DNA from 3 places in the Virgibacillus sp. DJP39 genome. Region 2 is predicted to be linked to each of the others. Evidence: riboswitches for the same ligand, from Rfam matches in the RefSeq annotation. Region 2 holds a riboswitch; each other region holds the start of a gene.
What was found. Region 2 has a riboswitch for cyclic di-GMP ahead of ACOI1D_RS03680 (chemotaxis protein CheX). Riboswitches for the same ligand answer to the same signal wherever they lie in the genome.
Positions count from the first base shown of each region.

Region 1: linked by a shared signal. The riboswitch ahead of ACOI1D_RS02925 (anti-repressor SinI family protein) and the one ahead of ACOI1D_RS03680 (chemotaxis protein CheX) in region 2 are both predicted to bind cyclic di-GMP.
Region 3: linked by a shared signal. The riboswitch ahead of ACOI1D_RS09630 (competence type IV pilus major pilin ComGC) and the one ahead of ACOI1D_RS03680 (chemotaxis protein CheX) in region 2 are both predicted to bind cyclic di-GMP.

Region 1 covers NZ_JBMERP010000004.1:83,552-86,741, reverse strand. Annotated here, with positions in the region: gene nagA (N-acetylglucosamine-6-phosphate deacetylase) at 1-568, opposite strand, end outside; gene ACOI1D_RS02935 (VanZ family protein) at 582-1,079, opposite strand; gene ACOI1D_RS02930 (helix-turn-helix domain-containing protein) at 1,179-1,511, opposite strand; gene ACOI1D_RS02925 (anti-repressor SinI family protein) at 1,584-1,715, opposite strand; cyclic di-GMP riboswitch class I at 1,737-1,821, opposite strand; gene ACOI1D_RS02920 (LCP family protein) at 2,098-3,039, shown strand.
Region 2 covers NZ_JBMERP010000005.1:94,754-97,943, reverse strand. Annotated here, with positions in the region: gene ACOI1D_RS03685 (methyl-accepting chemotaxis protein) at 1-716, shown strand, start outside; cyclic di-GMP riboswitch class I at 910-1,003, shown strand; gene ACOI1D_RS03680 (chemotaxis protein CheX) at 1,187-1,648, shown strand; gene ACOI1D_RS03675 (chemotaxis protein CheA) at 1,673-3,190, shown strand, end outside.
Region 3 covers NZ_JBMERP010000023.1:7,417-10,606, reverse strand. Annotated here, with positions in the region: gene ACOI1D_RS09635 (type II secretion system F family protein) at 1-1,083, shown strand, start outside; cyclic di-GMP riboswitch class II at 1,131-1,213, shown strand; gene ACOI1D_RS09630 (competence type IV pilus major pilin ComGC) at 1,252-1,623, shown strand; gene ACOI1D_RS09625 (prepilin peptidase) at 1,728-2,483, shown strand; gene pilM (type IV pilus biogenesis protein PilM) at 2,496-3,190, shown strand, end outside.

The sequences.
Region 1 (3,190 bases), on a different contig from region 2:
TAATGAATGTTCCATTGGGATCATGCTCAGGTGCAAGAGTAACAGTTTTAATTATCGATTTTGCAGTCTTTTGCCACTTACGAAACAACTCTATATCCGGTTCCAGAATATGATCAATTGGTTGTGCACCGGCTTTACTTTTTTCAATAAATGGACCTTCTAGGTGAATGCCGATTATCTCTGCACACCCTGTCTTGTTCCTATAATTAGCGACATTTTCAATGGCACGCTCGATTTCACTTTTCGGCCGCGTAATTGTCGTCGCCAGGTAGCTGGTTGTCCCTTCTTGAGGAAGCACCTGTCCAATAGCGTCTAATGCCACTTTGCTCCCATCCATCACATCGGCTCCATTGGCGCCGTGTATATGACCATCGATAAAACCTGGAATTAAACTTTTTCCAGTTCCGTCAATGACGAGGGCATCCCGCGGGAAATCAGCAGCATTGTCCTGTTCAGAATAAACCGATTGGATTTTATTGTTTACAGCAATCAAACAACCATTCTCCACTATTTTATTTTCCATATAAATTTTTACATTCCTGATTACAACTGCAGTATCTTTAGTCATTGTTAAATCCCTTTCATGACACACTTTTCCTCTTTCTTTTCCATGTACAGATTAGTATTATAAAAGCCATCGCCATTGCTGCCCCAAACAAATCCAAGCCCACATCTCCAATATATGGCGTTCGGTTTTGTGTAAATCCCTGGTGAAACTCATCCAATATTGCGTACATACTAGTGAAAACCATAGAAAATACTAGTGTTTTACTGAGCGAAACAGATAGCGTTTTTTTGATTGCTAAGAAAAAGAGAGAGAATAAAATAAAGTATACGGTAACATGTGCACCTTTGCGTACGAAAAATTCAATAAATCCTTCTATCCCAAGCACGGAAACACTCACTTCGGAATTGTGATACTGGAAAGTAATCCAATCGAATAATGGTACAAGAAAGGAAAGGTCTATTGTATCTGATAAAAATGGCTTGATATCCTGCTCCTCATATGGGGTAGCAGATGAATAGTAAATCACACCCATCCATAGGACAGGCAATAACCAATACTTGTATTTAATCATAAAGTTAATCCCCAAATCCATATTTATCTACATATTGTTATTTTTCTTACGATGAAAAAAACCGTATGCAAGGTTCGCTCTACGGTCAAGACAAAAAAATTAGTTATCCTGTTTACTTCTCCATTTGTTGAATTCAAGGTACTCCTTAAATTGTTCTTTTGACACTCCTGAATCCATTGCTTCCTGCACGATTTTCAACCATTCACCATCAAGTTGTTCCATAGAATTATCTGCTTGTTCATCACGTATAATTTCATTTACAGTGACACCTAACACGGTACCAATCTTTTCAATGAACTGGATCGATGGGTTCGACTGAAGGTTGCGCTCGATTGAGCTTAAGTATGATTTTGCCACACCTGCTTTTTCAGCAAGTTCGGATATAGACATTTTTTTATCTTGGCGCAATTTTTTAATTTTTTCACCGATCAAGTTTCCACACCTACCTTTTGCTTTATTGTAACACAAAAAAGTGTGTGGTTCTATATTAAGCACGTTCTTAAATCAATTTTCAGTTAGTTGTCCCCCGCTTAAAAATTCCCTTACCTCCTCTGTGGTCATCCCGAGACTTTTGGCTTCCTGCAACAACTTAACCCATTCGTAATCAAGACCCGATTGCTTCACTGACTTTATCATTGTTTACCCCCATTTATTTTCCCGGGTAACCCAGCCGCCATAGCAAATTAGCCGTAGACCTGTGATTTTGCGCCCCCATTTTTCAATAAGTTTGCCCTTTTCTGAGGAACAATTTAATAATACTATTGTACTACAACTTTGGAGGGAGAGGGGTGTCTTGTTTTGTCATAAAACAACTAGTTTTGCAAGGGACGGACAAAAAGGATAGCATAGACATTCTAACTTCAAAAATTTAGTTGTTCTATATTTATAACAAACGCAAAAATTTTCTTCTTATTTTATTTTTCTGTAATAAAATAGAATAGACGTACCCGAAACTATTCGTTATAATTTAAATAATGTACCGTTTTTTAGATATGATTGATATTAGAGGAGAATTATTGTGGACACAAGAGCTGAAAAGCGAAAAGAAAAGAAAAAGCGTAAATGGCCATATTGGGTTGGTGGAATTATAATTTTGGTGATTTTGATTACTGGAACATATATGTATTATTTATACGATAAAGTCGGTGACACTGTAGCAGATATGCATGACCCACTAGCACGAGATGACGATCCCAACAGACAAAAAGAACTAAGTTCAATTGTAAAAGACAAAAAGGCAATTAATATACTTCTGCTTGGTGTTGACCAGCGGGAAAACGATGTTGGACGGTCAGATACAATGATTCTTATGTCACTTAACCCTAGTACAAACAAAATGATAATGGTTAGCATCCCGCGGGATACGTATGTTGATATTCCTGGAGTTGGAATGGATAAAATTAATCACTCTTATGCATTTGGAGGAGTTGATTTAGCTGTCAAAAGTGTTGAGAAAGCCTTTGATGTGCCTGTTCACTTTTATATAAAAGTGAATATGGAAGGCTTTAAGCAGGGAATTAATGCACTTGGTGGGGTAACAATTACAAATGACCAAGCATTTTCACAAGGTGGAGAGACTTTTAATACTGGTACGATTGATTTAAATGGTGAAGAAGCTTTAAAATATATTCGTATGCGCAAGGAAGATCCTCGTGGTGATATTGGTCGAAATGAGCGGCAGCGCAGTGTGATTAAGGCTGCAATGGATGAAGTTGCAAGCTTCTCCAGTATAACAAAAGTAAGTAACATTCTTACTATCCTTGGCGATAACGTAACAACTAACCTGAACATGGACAAAATGCAAACATTGTTTTCTGACTACCGAAATACAAGAAACAATATAGAGACACTTGAAATTAGTGGTAGCGGAGAAATGATTAATGGTGTTTGGTATTACATCGTTCCTGACCAGGAAATAAATAGAATAACACAAGCTATAAAAGATCATATGAATAATTAAGGATCGTTTTGTAGGTCTGTTTTTGCTTAATCTTCGCAGTTGATGAAAAGTGCGAAGTAGTGAAAATTGTTTTTACGCCGCCGTTCCGGCAGAATACTTCGCTTTCCACGGGCACGGCCTCAGTCTCCTCAGAAGCAAAGAACGCTTCTTC
Region 2 (3,190 bases):
ATGGGGAGGAAGTCTCCAAATCATCACAGGATGTACTTATCATGACTGATACAGGTAATAAGCTAATGAAAAAGTCTGTTGCACAAATGAAAAATATTGATCAGATTGTTAGTGATGCTTTAGGTAAAGTTAGAGGGCTTGATTCTCAATCAAAAGAAATATCTAAATTAGTTTCTGTAATTAAAGATGTTGCAGACCAAACGAATCTTTTAGCCTTGAATGCAGCAATTGAAGCTGCCCGTGCTGGGGAAAGTGGTAAAGGGTTTGCGGTTGTTGCAAACGAGGTTCGTAAACTGGCAGAACAAGTAAGCAATTCAGTTGAGGATATCACAGATATAGTTAGTAAAATTCAAAAAGAGTCTAACGGTGTTGCACTTTCATTAGAAGATGGCTATAAAGCAGTGGATGAAGGTTCAAAACAAATAGGTGTAACTGGGGACACCTTTGAAAAAATAAATCAGTCTGTCAACGACGTGGTGTCTAAAATTCAAACCATTTCAGAGAACCTTAAGGATATATCTGGAAATAGTATAAAGATGAGTAGATCAATAGAAGAAATTGCATCTGTTTCAGAGGAGACAGCAGCAGGTGTTGAGGAAGCAGCTGCATCTGCAGAACAGTCCAGTAGCTCAATGGAGGAAGTATCAAATAGTGCTGATGAGCTTGCACAGCTAGCAGAACAGCTAAATGAGCAAGTGATTCGTTTTAAATTATAGTCTAGTTCTTGTGAGAGTTGGTGGTGTATTAGCGGCCATTAATTCTCCTTACAATTTTTTAAATATTGAACTCTCGTCCTTTTGTGCCGATAAAAAGAGAGTATGTATTCATTTAAAAAATTTGTCGATTTATGTTGACTTTTAGGCAGCAATAATTTATCATGACTAAAGTAATAGTTATAAAGTTGCATACATTTGATAAAGGCAAACTATTCGAAAGATTAGGACGCAAAGCAAAGGGTATAAAGTGTGGTTAAATAACACGCAATGATCGCCTGGCTACCAATGATTAAATAGTATTATTTAAATCTGTTGGCTATTCCATGTTTGAAAGGGATAGCTATTTTTTTTTTTGCAGAAAGAAAGTATAAAAACTTCCTTCTGCATAGGCGCAACTAAGGCTTTGCCATCAGGTCTGGCGAAAAGCCAAGTTTTCTAAGACTTTATTTAATAAAGAGGAGTTGGATATATTGGCAATTACAACTGAAGAAAGAAATAGGTCTGTAAAAGAATTACTGAACGGAAGATACATTTCTTTAAAAACTGTCGTACCGATAGAGCATAAAATTTCGAAACCTTCATTACTTGAGCAAATGCTGCAAATACAGTTTGGTGTATTAATTGGTATTACTGGTGATGTCAAAGGTAAATTAGTTTTGTCGGGTGATACAAACGTATTTGGATCAATTGGTGAATCTATGTTTGGCATGGCTTTAGAAGGTGAAATGCTTACGTCGTTTAGCGGCGAACTAGGTAATATGATTGCTGGAAGTCTTTCAACAAATATAGTTAAAGAAGGAATCAACACAGGCATAACTTCACCAACAATTATTCAGGGGAATACAACATTATCTGGTTTCAATAAAGCTCTCAAAGTAACAGTAGTCTTTGAAGAAATAGGAGAAATGGAAATTTATTTATTACTAGATTAAAGTAATCCAGAGAGGAAGTATTGGATGGAAACGAATCAATACACAGAAATGTTTCTTGACGAGAGTCGTGAACATTTACAAGCCGTTAATGATAACCTGTTAATTTTAGAAAAGCAACCCAAGGATTTAATGATCGTTAATGAGATTTTTCGCTCTGCACATACGTTAAAGGGTATGGCGGCAACAATGGAGTTTGTTGATATTGCATCATTAACACATCATATGGAAAATGTGCTCGACAAAATTCGCAACGGTGAGTTAGCAGTAAGTTCAGATGTAATTGATGTCACGTTTGAAGCAATTGTGTACTTAGAGGAAATGGTAAATGAAATTGCTCAAGGTAGGGATGGAAAGAAGGATGTTTCTGGTCTTGTTTCTCGATTAGAACTAATTGAAAGTGGAACACCTGTTGAACAAAAGGATATACAAACGATTGAGAATTTTAACCTTGAATTGGATGAATATCAGAGTACAGTTGTTTCTCAGGCAAAGGAACAGGGATATGAAGCTTTACACATAGTAGTTGGATTGACTGAAGATTGTATGCTAAAAGCTGCACGAGTATATATGGTTTTTGAAGTATTAAAAGAATTGGGAGAGGTTATTAAATCCTATCCTACTGTAGAAGATTTGGAGGATGAAAATTTCGAACAGGAGTTTTCACTTATTCTCTTATCAACTAAAGAACCTGATGAAATTAAGGTACATATACATAAGATTTCAGAAATAAAAAAGGTTGAAGTGGAAAGTTATACTCCAAAAGAACGTATGAAAACCCCTGGAGAAGATAATTCAGAAAAAGATAGTAGTGAAGAAGCAAAAATAGAAAAAGCAGTCTCATCTAAAACAATTCGTGTAAACAGTGAACGGATAGACGAGTTGATGAATTTATTTGAGGAGGTTGTTATTGATAGGGGGAGATTAGAAGACCTATCAAAGAAAAGACAAGACAAAGAACTAACGGAAACAGTTGAACATATGACAAGAGTCTCAGAGGATTTACAGAATTTGATTCTCTCCATGAGAATGGTACCAATAGAACAAGTCTTTAATCGATTCCCAAGAATGGTCAGAGGGTTAGCGAAAGATTTAGACAAGAAAATAAAGTTGGAAATCACTGGAGCTGATACTGAGCTAGACAGAACTGTAATTGATGAAATTGGAGATCCGTTAGTTCATTTGATTAGAAATTCAATTGATCATGGTATTGAATCCCAAGATAAGCGGAAGCAATCTGGGAAGCAAGAAGAAGGTGATCTGAACCTAAGGGCTTTTCATAGTGGTAACCATGTAATAATTGAAATTGAGGATGACGGCGCTGGAATCAATCGGGACAAAGTGATCGAAAAAGCAATTGAAAATGGATTGTTTACCCCAGAACAGGTAGAAACACTATCTGCCCAAGAAGTTTATCAGGTAATTCTATCATCCGGATTTAGTACAGCTGATGAAATTACTGATATCTCAGGACGTGGCGTTGGTTTGGATGTAGTGAGAAGTAAAATTGAATCGCTGGGGGGAAGTATTTTTATCGAATCGGAA
Region 3 (3,190 bases), on a different contig from region 2:
ATTGATATTGCTGAGACTAAGCCATGGAATAAAGATATCATTCTAAATAGAAAAGTTAAAAATAAAGATTTTGTTATATTTTTAAGACAATATTCAACGCTTATACGAGCTGGAATCTCTCTCTCTGATGCTACAAAAACAATGGTAAAGCAAACAGATAATTACGCTTTACGGGTTGCTCTTACTTCTATTGATAAGCAACTTGATAATGGGAGATCGCTATCAGTTGCTACTGAACAGCATCCGATGGTTTTTCCGTCCTTACTAAGAAATATGATCCACGCAGGTGAAGTGAGTGGTAAGTTAGATGAAATCTTAAATCAGATGGCTGATTACTATGAGAAAGAATACCGGAACAAACAGAAAATAGTATCGGCTGTTCTGTATCCAACTGTAGTCGGGATAATCACACTTTTCTTAAGTACATTTTTGTTAGTCTTTGTTGTTCCACAGTTCGTTAGTATGTTTCGCTCCTTCGGAGAAGAGATACCGATGTTTACACGGATTGTACTTAACTTGAGTAACTTTGCTGCGGCATATTGGTGGATTTTATTTCTATTAATTATAATAGCTACTTTAGTAATTAAATACTTAATGCAATTTGATCGCTTTAATTACCGACTAGATGTGGTGAAGATGAAATTCCCTTTTATAGGGGTCCTGGTACATAAAGGTGCATTAGTTCGTATGCTTCAAACCTTAAGTACCCTATTTAATAGTTCAGTACCAATTCTACAGTCAGTGGAAATCACGGAAAAAGTTGTTGACAACAAAGTTATCCAAGGTATTCTCGCAAAGTCTAGACAATCGTTAGCTGTGGGTGAATCTTTGACTAAGCCAATGAAAGATCACTGGGCATTTCCAGCTCTAGTTGTACAGATGGTCCAAATCGGGGAGAAGACGGGAACATTAGATCATATGCTGATGAAGGCTGCTGAATTTTATGAGGAAGAAGTAGAACAGTTATCTAATAGAATAAAAGTTTTAATCGAGCCATTAATGATTATTGTACTTACCGTTATTGTAGGTAGTATTATCATGGCGGTTGTGATACCAATGTTTTCATTATTTGAAAAAATATAGTAGAAATGGTAGATTTATGTAAGGTTATAGAGTATACTTAATATAGGACTAACGTAGGATGCGTTGATAGATTACCTTTACATAGGGCACTTTGGTAATCAGGAGCAAGTAGTGCAACCGACCAACTAGTTTTATTTTAAAACTAATCTAGTAAAGGGTGGGGTCAACATGTTTGAACGGATAAAGAAACAGATAAAGAGAGAAAAAGGGTTTACATTAGTAGAGCTTTTAGCAGTTATAGCAATTTTAGGTATTATTGTAGCTATTGCAGTTCCGACGATTGGGAATGTTGTAAGTGATGCAAAAGGTGACGCTAAAGATGCAAATAAAGAATTATTTGAGAATGCAGCTAGATTAGCAGATGTTGCTGGTGAAGGCGATGAAACATCATTTAAACTTAGTAAACTAGTAGACTTAGGTTATTTAGAAGAAATTCCTGATGGTTTTAGTGAAAATGATACTGTTGAAAAAGTTAGTAAAGTATGGACCTATACCAGTAGTACTAATACAGTTGAATCGGGTTCTGATACTACCCAATAAACTTAATACTTTAATACAACGTTTCAAAGCCTTGCATTATTTGTTGCAGGGCTTTTTATTCCAACTAAAGAAGTAATTAAGAAGTAGCATAAGGAGTAACAACAATGGACATCACATTAACCATTTTATTTTTCATCCTCGGCCTAGTTTTTGGCTCATTTTTCAACGTAGTAGGTTTACGTTTACCTAAAAATCTCCCATTCGCAAACGATCGTTCGTTTTGTCCTTCCTGTAATCACACACTAGCCTGGTATGAATTAGTTCCTGTATTATCCTATTTAACTCAACTTGGAAAATGTCGACATTGTAAATCTACCATTTCGCCGATCTATCCAGTTGTGGAAATCACCACAGGATTACTGTTTGCGCTTAGCTTTTGGAAAATCGGAATTACTTTTGAGTTAATTATAGGTTTATTACTCGTCTCGATGTTAATGATTATCCTCGTATCCGACATCAAATACATGTTGATACCAAATAAGGTTCTTCTTTTCTTTTTACCATTGTTTATTGTACTACGTTTTTTGCACCCACTAGATTCATGGTTAACATCACTAACTGGGGCAATTGCTGGAGTGGGAATTACTGCCATTATAATTCTCGCTAGTAAGGGTGGAATGGGTGCTGGCGACATGAAATTGTTTGGTATTCTTGGTATCGTACTAGGACTAAATCAGATTTTGCTCGTGTTTTTTCTATCGACTATAATTGGGGCAATTGTCGGCAGTTTGTTATTGCTCTTTAAAATTATCAGCCGCAAACAACCGATACCTTTTGGTCCATACATCGTTGTTGCTGGTTTGGTAGCATATTTTTACGGAGATTTCATCATTAATTGGTACATACAATTTTACATATAAGTAGGTGGTAGCATGGCATTGGTAAAAAGTGGTCGGGTAAATATTGTTATTACAAATCGGGTTCTTCGTTATTCGTATCATAAGAATGCATCATTAGATAGTTTGATAACATACGGGGAATTAGAACTGCCTGAGGGGACTATTATTGATGGCAAAATTGGCAACAAAGCTGTATTGAAAGAACTAGTTGAGCAACTTGTTCAATCCCAGAAATGGAAACGTAAAAAGTTATTCTTTTGTGTGCCTGATGATACAGTTGTAATACGTGAATTAAGTGTTCCTTCTGCTTTACAACCAAATGAAATAAAAGGATATATTAAAACACAAATAGGGAACAGTTTTCACCTCCCTTTCGATAATCCAGCAATAGACTTTGAGCTTCTTGATGGTGGCGAGCAACAAAAGATTTTATTATTTGCGTACCCTAATGATAAGCTTGAACCGTTTATTTCTTTGTTCACACAAGCAGGATTAAGGCCCGAAGCTGCTGATTTTACTTCACTGTCCATTTATCGCTACTATTATAGTAAAGAACATGCGAAAGACAATGATGTGCTTCTTGTAAACTGGAACAAGGATTCCATAGTAATAACCGCCTTCAATCAACACAAAGCTATTTTCACAAGGTATCGGAAACTGGATTTCCCGGTAGAAATAGTAGATGAGATAGTAGCTGATCGACTTATAGCTGATCAAATCATAGAAAT